Regions from separate parts of the Pseudoalteromonas sp. Scap06 genome, predicted to be linked through region 1. Evidence: predicted binding sites of a transcription regulator. Region 1 holds the regulator's gene; each other region holds the start of a gene.
What was found. The regulator sigma-54, encoded in region 1, starts transcription at its own class of promoters, with help from an activator protein. The targets are predictions, from matches to a motif close to GTTGGCACGNNNNTNGNNT.
Positions count from the first base shown of each region.

Region 2: the regulator sigma-54 is predicted to act here: its motif matches at 1,634-1,652, upstream of FLM47_RS12725 (BON domain-containing protein).
Region 3: the regulator sigma-54 is predicted to act here: its motif matches at 1,180-1,198, upstream of FLM47_RS06860 (EF-hand domain-containing protein).

Region 1 covers NZ_CP041330.1:423,558-426,842, forward strand. The annotation lists gene rapZ (RNase adapter RapZ) at 1-178, opposite strand, end outside; gene ptsN (PTS IIA-like nitrogen regulatory protein PtsN) at 198-650, opposite strand; gene hpf (ribosome hibernation promoting factor) at 655-942, opposite strand; gene FLM47_RS01980 (RNA polymerase factor sigma-54) at 969-2,468, opposite strand; gene lptB (LPS export ABC transporter ATP-binding protein) at 2,538-3,263, opposite strand; gene lptA (lipopolysaccharide transport periplasmic protein LptA) at 3,260-3,285, opposite strand, start outside.
Region 2 covers NZ_CP041330.1:2,740,333-2,743,617, reverse strand. The annotation lists gene FLM47_RS12730 (mechanosensitive ion channel family protein) at 1-798, shown strand, start outside; gene FLM47_RS12725 (BON domain-containing protein) at 1,240-1,560, opposite strand; gene srmB (ATP-dependent RNA helicase SrmB) at 1,800-3,026, opposite strand; gene FLM47_RS12715 (tRNA1(Val) (adenine(37)-N6)-methyltransferase) at 3,103-3,285, shown strand, end outside.
Region 3 covers NZ_CP041330.1:1,495,525-1,498,809, forward strand. The annotation lists gene xthA (exodeoxyribonuclease III) at 1-362, opposite strand, end outside; gene FLM47_RS06855 (exonuclease III) at 605-1,036, shown strand; gene FLM47_RS06860 (EF-hand domain-containing protein) at 1,239-1,760, shown strand; gene scpB (SMC-Scp complex subunit ScpB) at 1,912-2,502, shown strand; gene rluB (23S rRNA pseudouridine(2605) synthase RluB) at 2,499-3,285, shown strand, end outside.

The DNA of each region.
Region 1 (3,285 bases):
AGTTACGCACATCAACACTTACAGCTATTTTATTGTAGCTGTCGGAAACACTACGAACAAGAGAAGGTAATAAATTTAAAGGTATATTATCTACACAATAATAACCTAAATCCTCAACAACGCGTAACGCAACAGATTTACCAGAACCTGAGCGACCACTTATAATTATTAATTCCATTTATCACCCTTTATTATTGCTACGGTTGACTTACAATGATCTGGTACAGCTCATTGTCGGATTTTGCCGCCCGTAATTGCTTACAAAATTCTTTATCGTTGAGCTTTTCAGCTATAGTGGCTAAGGTTTTTAAATGCTGCTTATTGTCACCGTCGGGTACAATTAAGGCAACAAAAATGTCGACCGGTCGATTATCTATTGCATCAAAATTAATAGCCGCTTCGCTCACTAATATAAGTGCAAGAGGCTCTTGTACACCACTCATACGACCATGAGGAATTGCAATTCCTCGGCCTATACCTGTGCTCCCTAGTTTTTCTCTTGCTGTTAATGCATTAAGAATATCTTGTTGAGCTAAATAGGGCAGTTTATTGTGAGCCAATTCACTGATAAATTCTAAAATTCTTTTTTTACTATTAAAAAGGACCGCAGCTTTACTGCAGTCCTGACAGATAAGTGAGCTTAGTTTCATAGTGTTAGTGTCGAGCAAGTTTCTCTTTGTGTTTAATTACTTGACGATCTAGCTTGTCAATCAGCGAGTCTATAGCGGCATACATATCTTGGTGTTCAGTAGAAGCAAAAATCTCAGCGCCACTAACATGAACGGTTGCTTCGGCTTTTTGGTTTAGTTTTTCTACATCGAGAATAACGTGCACATTCGTTATGTGATCAGTGTGCCTCTGTAACTTCGAAAATTTACTATTTACGTAGTCTCTAAGCGAGTCGGTAATATCTACATGGCGACCAGTTAAATTCAGTTGCATAAACATTTTCCTCTTTGTTGTACGCCTTAAATCAAACTTTTACGTTGATTTGACGGGGGAATAGCTAGAGATTCGCGATACTTTGCAATAGTTCTCCTTGCTACTTTAATTCCTTGCTCAGCCAATATATCTGCAATTTTGCTATCACTCAATGGTTTAGCTGAGTTTTCTGCAGCGATTAATTTTTTAATTAATGCGCGTATTGCTGTTGAAGAACATTCACCACCATTTTCAGTGCTTACATGGCTGGAAAAGAAATATTTAAGCTCAAAAATACCGCGTGGTGTATGCATGTATTTTTGCGTAGTAACACGTGAAATAGTCGACTCGTGCATTTCTACCATTTCGGCTACGTCATTAAGTACCATAGGCTTCATCGCCTCAGGACCATGTTCAAAAAAGGCCTGTTGTTGCTGCACAATACAGTTGGTTACTTTAAGCAGCGTGTCGTTTCTACTCTCTAAGCTTTTTATAAACCATTTAGCTTCTTGTAAGTGTGAGCGAATGAACTGGCTATCGCCACTTGATTTGACCGTACGAGACATAGCTGCATATTGGCTGTTTACCCTAATTTTAGGCATGCTATCTGGGTTTAGTTCAACCACCCAACGGCCTTTCACTTTTTTAACCGACACATCAGGAATAACGTACTCTGACTCTTCTCTAACGATAGTGTCTGCCGGTTTTGGGCTAAGGGTGTGAATTAACGTCATGACCTCTTTAAGCTCATCTTCTTTGAGCTTAGTTTTCTTCATTAACGTGCGATAATCACGCGCAGCCAATAAATCAATGTGATCAGTTAAGATCATTTTTGTTTCGTTTAAAAAAGGCGTGTCTTGATCAAACTGATTCAATTGAATACACAAACACTCTTGTAAACTACGCGCGGCTATTCCTACCGGATCAAATAGCTGAATACGCTTTAATACCGCTTCTATTTCATCAAGTTCAACTTCATCTTCTATGTCGTTCTCTTGATTAAAGCTCTCTAATATTTCTTCACAGCTAAGAGTTAAAATGCCCGAATCGTCCACGGCTTCTACGATAGCAATCGCGATGGCTTCATCAGTAGGGCTAAACGGTGTCAGTTGCAATTGCCACATTAAATATTCATGTAGCGTTTCAGTTGAAGAGCCTTGATAAATTGATTCATCTTCAGGCATTGGTCCTGATGAAGAGGCAGGTGCTGCGCTCATGTATTCATCCCATGTAACATCCATTGCCATATCATCGCTAATGGTGTCTTTGGTCATGGCTTCGCCGCTATCTTGCTCATATTCGCTAGGTTTTTCATCAGCTGAAGCACTTAGCGTTGATTCTTCGATATCGGCTTTTTGTTCGTTTTTACCCGCAGCATCTTCACTGTAATCTTGTTCTTCAACTTCAAGCAAGGGATTGCTATCGAGCGCTTCTTGAATTTCTTGCTGGAGATCCAATGTACTGAGTTGCAATAAGCGAATTGCTTGTTGCAACTGTGGAGTCATTGTAAGTTGCTGGCCCATGCGCAGCTGTAATGATTGCCTCATTTATCTCTAACAATCCTTTTAAATTAGTATAATTAATATTAGCAGATGCTTAGTGTAATAACACACATATTAGAGCTTGAACTGCTCGCCTAAATAAACATCGCGTACCGTTTTATCGTTTAATACATATTCTGGAGTGCCTGATGCAATTAACTCTCCATGAGAAACTATGTAGGCTTTTTCACAAACATCAAGAGTTTCGCGTACGTTGTGATCTGTGATCAATACGCCAATTCCTCGATTTTTAAGGTGTTCTATAATTTTTTTAATATCTAATACAGAGATAGGATCAACCCCTGCAAAGGGTTCGTCTAATAGTATAAATTTAGGATTTGCTGCTAATGCTCGCGCAATTTCAACACGGCGGCGCTCACCACCTGATAGGGCCATACCTTGGCTGTCACGAATATGTTGAATACTAAATTCATCAAGTAAATTATTTAAGGTATCTTCACGTTGCTGCTTATTAAGCTCTTTGCGTGTTTCTAAAATAGCCATTAAGTTTTGGTAGACCGTCAGCTTTCTAAAAATCGATGATTCTTGTGGTAAATATCCTATCCCTAGGCGAGCTCGGCTGTGCATTGGTAATAAAGTGATATCTTGATCATCGATTGATATTTTGCCTTTATCGCTCGGTACAAGGCCTACAATCATGTAAAAAGTCGTGGTTTTACCTGCGCCATTGGGGCCAAGTAAGCCGACAATGCTGCCAGCTTCAACCTCTAGGCCAACGTTTTTCACCACTTCACGGCCTTTATAGCTTTTCGCTAATAGCTCTGCTTTTAATGTGCTCATGGTTGGCCTTTATCGTCTTCTT
Region 2 (3,285 bases), 1.1 Mb from region 1:
AAAGTATTGCGTCGTTCCCTCGATTCTACTCAAATTGCCGACTTAATGGCCTCCATTTTTAAAGTCATTGTTTTGAGTGTAGGAGTCTTTATTGCCCTTGATTTTATGGGTTTAAAAAGTACCGTTACGTCACTACTTGCGGGTGCAGGTATTGTTGGTCTCGCCATTGGTTTTGCTTTTCAAGATATGACCGAAAACCTAATTGCGGGTATTGCTATGGGTATTCGTAAACCGTTCAAAGCGGGTGATGTTATCGAGACCGATAACGTATTTGGTTCAGTGCATTCAATAAATTTACGTAACACACTAATAGAGAGCTTTTACGGGCAGTTGATACTGGTTCCTAATAAAATACTATTTAGAAATGTACTGCGTAATTACAGCACTTTAGGGGTCAGAAGAATAGAAGTACCAGTAGGTATTTCTTACGCTGACGATATAGAAAAAGCCAGTGAAGTTATTGTCGAAAAAATTAATCAATTCGACTTTGTGATCCGCAAAGATGAGACCGCGGTGTACGCAGAAGGCTTTGGTGATAGCAGTATAAACTTATTGGTATGGTTTTGGATTAAATACCCTGGTGAGCCCGATTTTATGACGGTGCGTCACAAAGGTGTTGTGGCAGTAAAGCAAGCACTCGATGCTGCTGATATAAGTATTCCGTTTCCTATTCGTACGTTGGATTTCGGTATTAAAGGCGGTGAAAAACTCGATGCCATGATAAGCGATAAAATAAGTCAGCAGTCAACTAGTAAAGAGGCTGATAGCAACACTGATACAAGCCAGGAAAGCAATTAATTTTAAATTTACAAGGGTAAAGCGGTAGGAAAAACTTACTGACTATCAGCGCGTTTTTACAAAGTAAAAACGCGCTTTTTATTATAATTAATTGATGTTCGGAAGTAACTAAAGCCTTGCGTTAACTAAGTTAAAAGCGTCTCAATTAGAAAACTATATCGATAAGGTTTCTCATTTCAAAATAGATTATTTAATTAATCGAATATGTTCTCAAGCTTGATGCAAGCCCTATATAGAAGTGTCTTTGAGTAAAGGATTCAATGGTATAAGTAGCTGCAATGAGCGTCGCGATTGGCGCGTAAACTAAAAGGCTTTTAATCAAGCTATTTATACTGGCTCGGGAGTATGTTCTGCATTAAATTATATCTTGCAGGCCATAAAAAGCGCCGCTTGTGTTGGAGCAACAAGCAGCGCTGAAGAATAAGTTAAGAAGGAGATGTATTAAATCACACTAATTTTGTTACGAATGACTTTAACCCCATCCATATTTTCTAAAAATTTTTGTGCAAGAGCACGTTCAAAACCGTTATTAGCTTTGCCTTTAAGTTCAACGTCGCCATTTTCAACCTGTACGTTTAAATTTTTTAATTCTAGGTTTGGGTTAGTACGTAATTCATGAGTAATAGATTGCTGTAAAGTAGCTTGTGTGGCCACACTACTCACTATCGCTAAATGCGTTGCTGCACTAACTTTAAAAGCAGAGACTAATAAAAATAAACAACAAAACGAAATAAAACCGATAGTAAATTTAATGCGACTCATAACTATATCCTTAATGTGTTTTGAAAAATTATCGCCGTTATTTGGCGTTTTAATACTCATATATTGACTAGGGTTACAAGTTTCATTCCAAATTTAACTGTTTGAAATAATTGGGTATTTTATTAAGTGGTTATTCAGCTAAGTAGTTTTTACATATTACTCTGAATTGCTTACTCACTGTTTTTAAGCCACAAAAAAGCCGACAAACGTCGGCTCAATCAAATGTACTAAAGCTAAAGCTATTTTTTCTTTTTAGCTTTGGCTTTTTTCTTCGCTTTCATTTTTACTGGATCTTTACGCTTTTTAACTGGTGGCTTAGCTTCTTTATGTTTTGGCTCTAATCCTTTAAATACACGGCGTTTTAGCTTCTGCTCTATGTAACGTTCTACTTTGTAAAGGATGCCAATATCGTGTGCTTCAATTAGTGAAATTGCTATGCCTTTTTTACCCGCGCGACCTGTACGGCCAATACGGTGTACGTAAACATCTGCAGTGCGAGGCATATCAAAGTTAATTACGTGGCTTATATCAGCTACATCAATACCACGCGCGGCTACATCGGTCGCGACTAAAATGCGGGTTTTGCCACTGTGGAAATTTTCCATCGCTTTCATGCGTTTATCTTGTGGCATTTCACCACGTAGCCACGCAGCTTTAACGCCGTTATTGGTTAGTTCACCAATAAGGGTTTCAAGGCGCTCACGAGTTTTTACAAACACAATCGCTTTACTAACATCAGGGCCGTTTAAGGTGTTAACTAATAGCTCAAGCTTGTGATGGTAATCGTCAGCTAAATGAACCCATTGATGTATTTTAGCTTTTTCTTTGCGTGATGATTCGGCTTCAAGTAGAGCCGGGTCGTTTAAAATACGCTCTGCAAATAATTCTACGCTGTCACCTTCAAGAGTAGCTGAGAATAAAAAGCACTGACGACGGTTTTTAGCTTCATCACAAATACGCAGCATTTCTTTACGAAAGCCCATGTCGAGCATGCGGTCGGCTTCATCAAGAATGAGCATTTCTACGTTTTCTGCGTGGAAGTTTTCAGTTTCCAAATACTCCATTAAACGCCCAGGTGTGGCGATTAAAATGTCGTTATTATTTTCAAAAATTTCTTTGTGTGTACCGTAATTAATACCGCCGGTAACCACCCCAATTTTTAAGTGGGTTTGTTTTGCAAGTAACTCACATTGTTCATGAATTTGATAAGCAAGCTCGCGAGTTGGGGTCATAATTAATACCCGTGCAAAGCCCGGATCACGACGCGGGAAATCCATTAAATATTGAATTGCTGGAATTAAGAATGCCGCCGTTTTACCCGTACCTGTCGGTGCAGACGCTAAAATATCACGCCCTTGCAACGCCTCAGGAATGGCTTGTTGTTGAATGCTAGTAGGGGTTTCAAAACCCATTTTATTAATAGCATTGAGTAGCTTATTATCAAGATCAAATTCAGAAAATTGCATAGAGTGTCAAAAATAGGGGACAATTGCCGTTAATTATACGCACTTAAATCTACTTGGTGAATGAAAAGGTGAAAAAATGTCTGGTTTTGCATTTAAACAATTTAAGGTTGAGCACGACCAGTGCGCCATGAAGGTCTCTACCGATGGTATTTTACTCGGGGCATGGGCTGATTTAAGCGATGCTAGTTCGTTATTAGATATTGGCACAGGCACGGGGTTGTTGGCGTTAATGTGTAAACAGCGAGTGCCAGATTTAAAG
Region 3 (3,285 bases), 1.1 Mb from region 1:
GTTTCGTGATTAATGTTATCGCCTTGTGGGAAATAGCCATTCATTACATGTAAGTCACGGCCATTTTCTTGTTCTACAGTGACGCTAATCATCCGCTTTTGCGACTCATCGGTGTCAGTAGAGAAGCCTTTTAATACCGATTTAGGCTCTTTTTTGCATAACATTGCCACACCGTAATGGGCTTTTTGCCCATGAAAATAAACGTGGTAACCCATCTTTTGTACATCATCTAGCGGAAACGCTTCATCGTGTACCTTGATCTCTTGAAGACCGATAATATCTGGTTGATGTTTATCAATAATAGCTTGTAACTGGTGTAGACGAGCGCGCAGGCCATTGATATTAAAAGAAATCACTTTCATAAAGTTAACCTTCAAACTTATTTTCATTGTTAGCTAAATTGTATCAGCATTTAGAGCGACATAACATGACTGAAATGAGAAAATAACTGCACAATTGTTGCTCAATTACTGCTTAATGTTTAAACATTGTAAATGCATTATTAAATAACAAAATAAATAAAATATTCAATTGATATGTTAAAAGTTGTCTATATAATGCGCAGAAATCGTTTGTTTAACTCGTTCAAATAGGACTACCCCTGATGAAAACTCAATTACTTTTAGCTGCCTCTCTTTTTGTTTCTGTTACTGCTTCTGCACAAAGCAATACATACTTTAGCAAAGACAACAAATTAGAGTCTAACTTGTGTGTAGTAAGCGCCAATGAAGGTTTTTCAGCTGCACGTAAAATGGCTGCAAAGCATGGTATGTACTTATCGCGTTATTCAAAAAGTATCCTATGTAATGGTCAAGATATCCGAGATATAGCTAAAAAAGAATCAGCGGTTCAAGTTGCTTCATCTAAAGTTGAAGTATTTGCAAAAGATTCACATCAAGAAACACAGTTATGTATGACTGCATTAAAGCAAGGCTTACAACCAGTACGTAAGCAAATTGGTAACTTAAACACATTAAAGTGTAATGGCCAAAACGTAACTGATTTTGTAAAGCGTTACCAAGACGCTGCAATCTAAATTGCCGTATTTGATATAAACAGCTCGGTTCTTACCGAGCTTTTTTTTGCAAAAATTACCACAGTAGTTTGCAAAAATTGCATTGTCGAATATCGCTGCACAAGAGTGTTGTTTTTAAGTTATTGTTTTTATTGAATTATAATTCTGGCATCGTATTTGTATTATTTAAATTGAAATTTATTAATTTACAAGGATACGTCTTATGAAAAAATTAACGATAGCTTCTACTATTTTAGCCGCATTGAGCTTAGCTGCATGTTCTTCAAATCAGGGTCTAGAAAAAATCGACAGTGATTTTGCAAGCTTAGATAACGATAGCGATGGTTTTATCTCAAAAACTGAAGCTGACGATGATAGTATTTGGCAACACTTTTCAAATATAGATACAAATATAGATAATCAAATAAGTCGTACTGAATATGATGCTTATATGCAGCTAAATGCTGGTAAAGTTGCAACTGATAGTGAAGTAAGTGAGTCTGCATTTAAGGCTGATATTGCGAAGTTTGATAAAATAGAAAATGACTTTAAAAGCTTAGATAATGACAGCAACGGCTTTATTTCAGTTACTGAAGCTGACGATGATGATATTTCAAATCACTTTGGCTACATGGACAGCAATAAAGATAAACGAGTAAGTAAAAATGAGTTTAATAGCTATATCCAAAAGCATGGTGATTCTGTTGCAGAAGACGATGCACTTGAGCAATTCAAAAATAGCTAAATTACATTATTAAATACACTTGATACCAAGCCAGTGTTTTTCACTGGCTTTTTTATACCTATTAAATGTTATTTTATTAATATGTTTTCCTAGTTTGCCGTTGTTCTGTCATAATAGATGGCTGTGTGTTTTTATTAACTTTAGAGTGATTATGGTTGGTCGGCGAATTAGTGATGAACAATTAATTGAAATCATTGAAGCGGCGATTTTCGTGGCAGACAAGCCCGTATCAAAACGTCATCTTAAGGACACGGTTTTAAACGACTTAGCAATTTCTATGGCGCGCATTAATGATGCTGTAGAGGCCATTCAAATTCACTATCAGACGCGTGGAATACGTTTAGTTGAGGTAGGGAGTGGCTATCGTTTTCAAGCGTGCAGTAGTTTAAGCCCATGGTTGAGTAATTTATGGCAAGAACGTGCGCCTAAGTACTCGAGAGCTTTACTCGAAACCCTGTCGCTAATTGCCTATAAGCAACCCATTACCCGTGGTGAAATTGAGCAAGTACGGGGTGTAGCAACTGGCTCAAATATTATTAAAACTCTGCTTGAAAGAGAGTGGGTTAAAGTAGTTGGGCATAAAGAAGTACCCGGTAAACCGGCACTTTATGCAACGACTAAACAATTTTTAGATTATTTTTCGATAACGGGACTTCATGATTTACCCGCATTGCCAGAGCAACAGCAAAGTAAAATTACCCAGTTATTAAGTGATCCTTCTGTGAGAGAACCATCCAAATGAGTATACAAGGTGAAAAGTTACAAAAAGTCCTAGCCCGTGCAGGGGTAGGTTCACGCCGTGAAATGGAAAAATACATCGACGCTAACCGCGTGAGTGTAAATGGTAAAGTGGCGAAATTAGGTGACAGGGTTGAAGAAACCGATTTAATTCGTGTGGACGGTCACACTGTTAAAATTGAAGAAAAAGCTGACAGAATTTGTCGTGTGATTATGTATAACAAGCCTGAAGGTGAACTAAGCACCCGTAAAGATCCTGAAGGGCGTAGAACTGTATTTGATCGTTTACCCCGTATTGATGGTGACCGCTGGATAGCGGTAGGGCGATTAGATGTGAATACGTCAGGGCTAATGCTTTTTACCAATGACGGTGAATTAGCGAATCGCTTAATGCACCCGAGTTACGAAGTTGAGCGCGAATACTCCGCTCGTGTATTTGGTGAAGTGACTGACGAAACGATGAAAAACTTACTTCGCGGTGTAGAGCTTGAAGATGGTCCGGCTAAATTTACCGGCATAAAGCCTATGGGCGGTGAAGGAATTAACCGCTGGTACAACGTAACACTTAATGAAGGTCGTAATCGCGAAGTTCGTCGTCTATGGCAATCACAAGATGTGGAAGTATCACGCCTAATTCGTATACGCTACGGTAAATTAGAGCTTGATAAGCGTGTACCACAAGGTGGTTGGATTGAGTACGATTTAGACACAGTTAACTACTTACGTAAAACAGTTAAACTTGGTAAAGAAACGCAAACTAAGCTGTCGGTTATCCCTGAAAAACGTA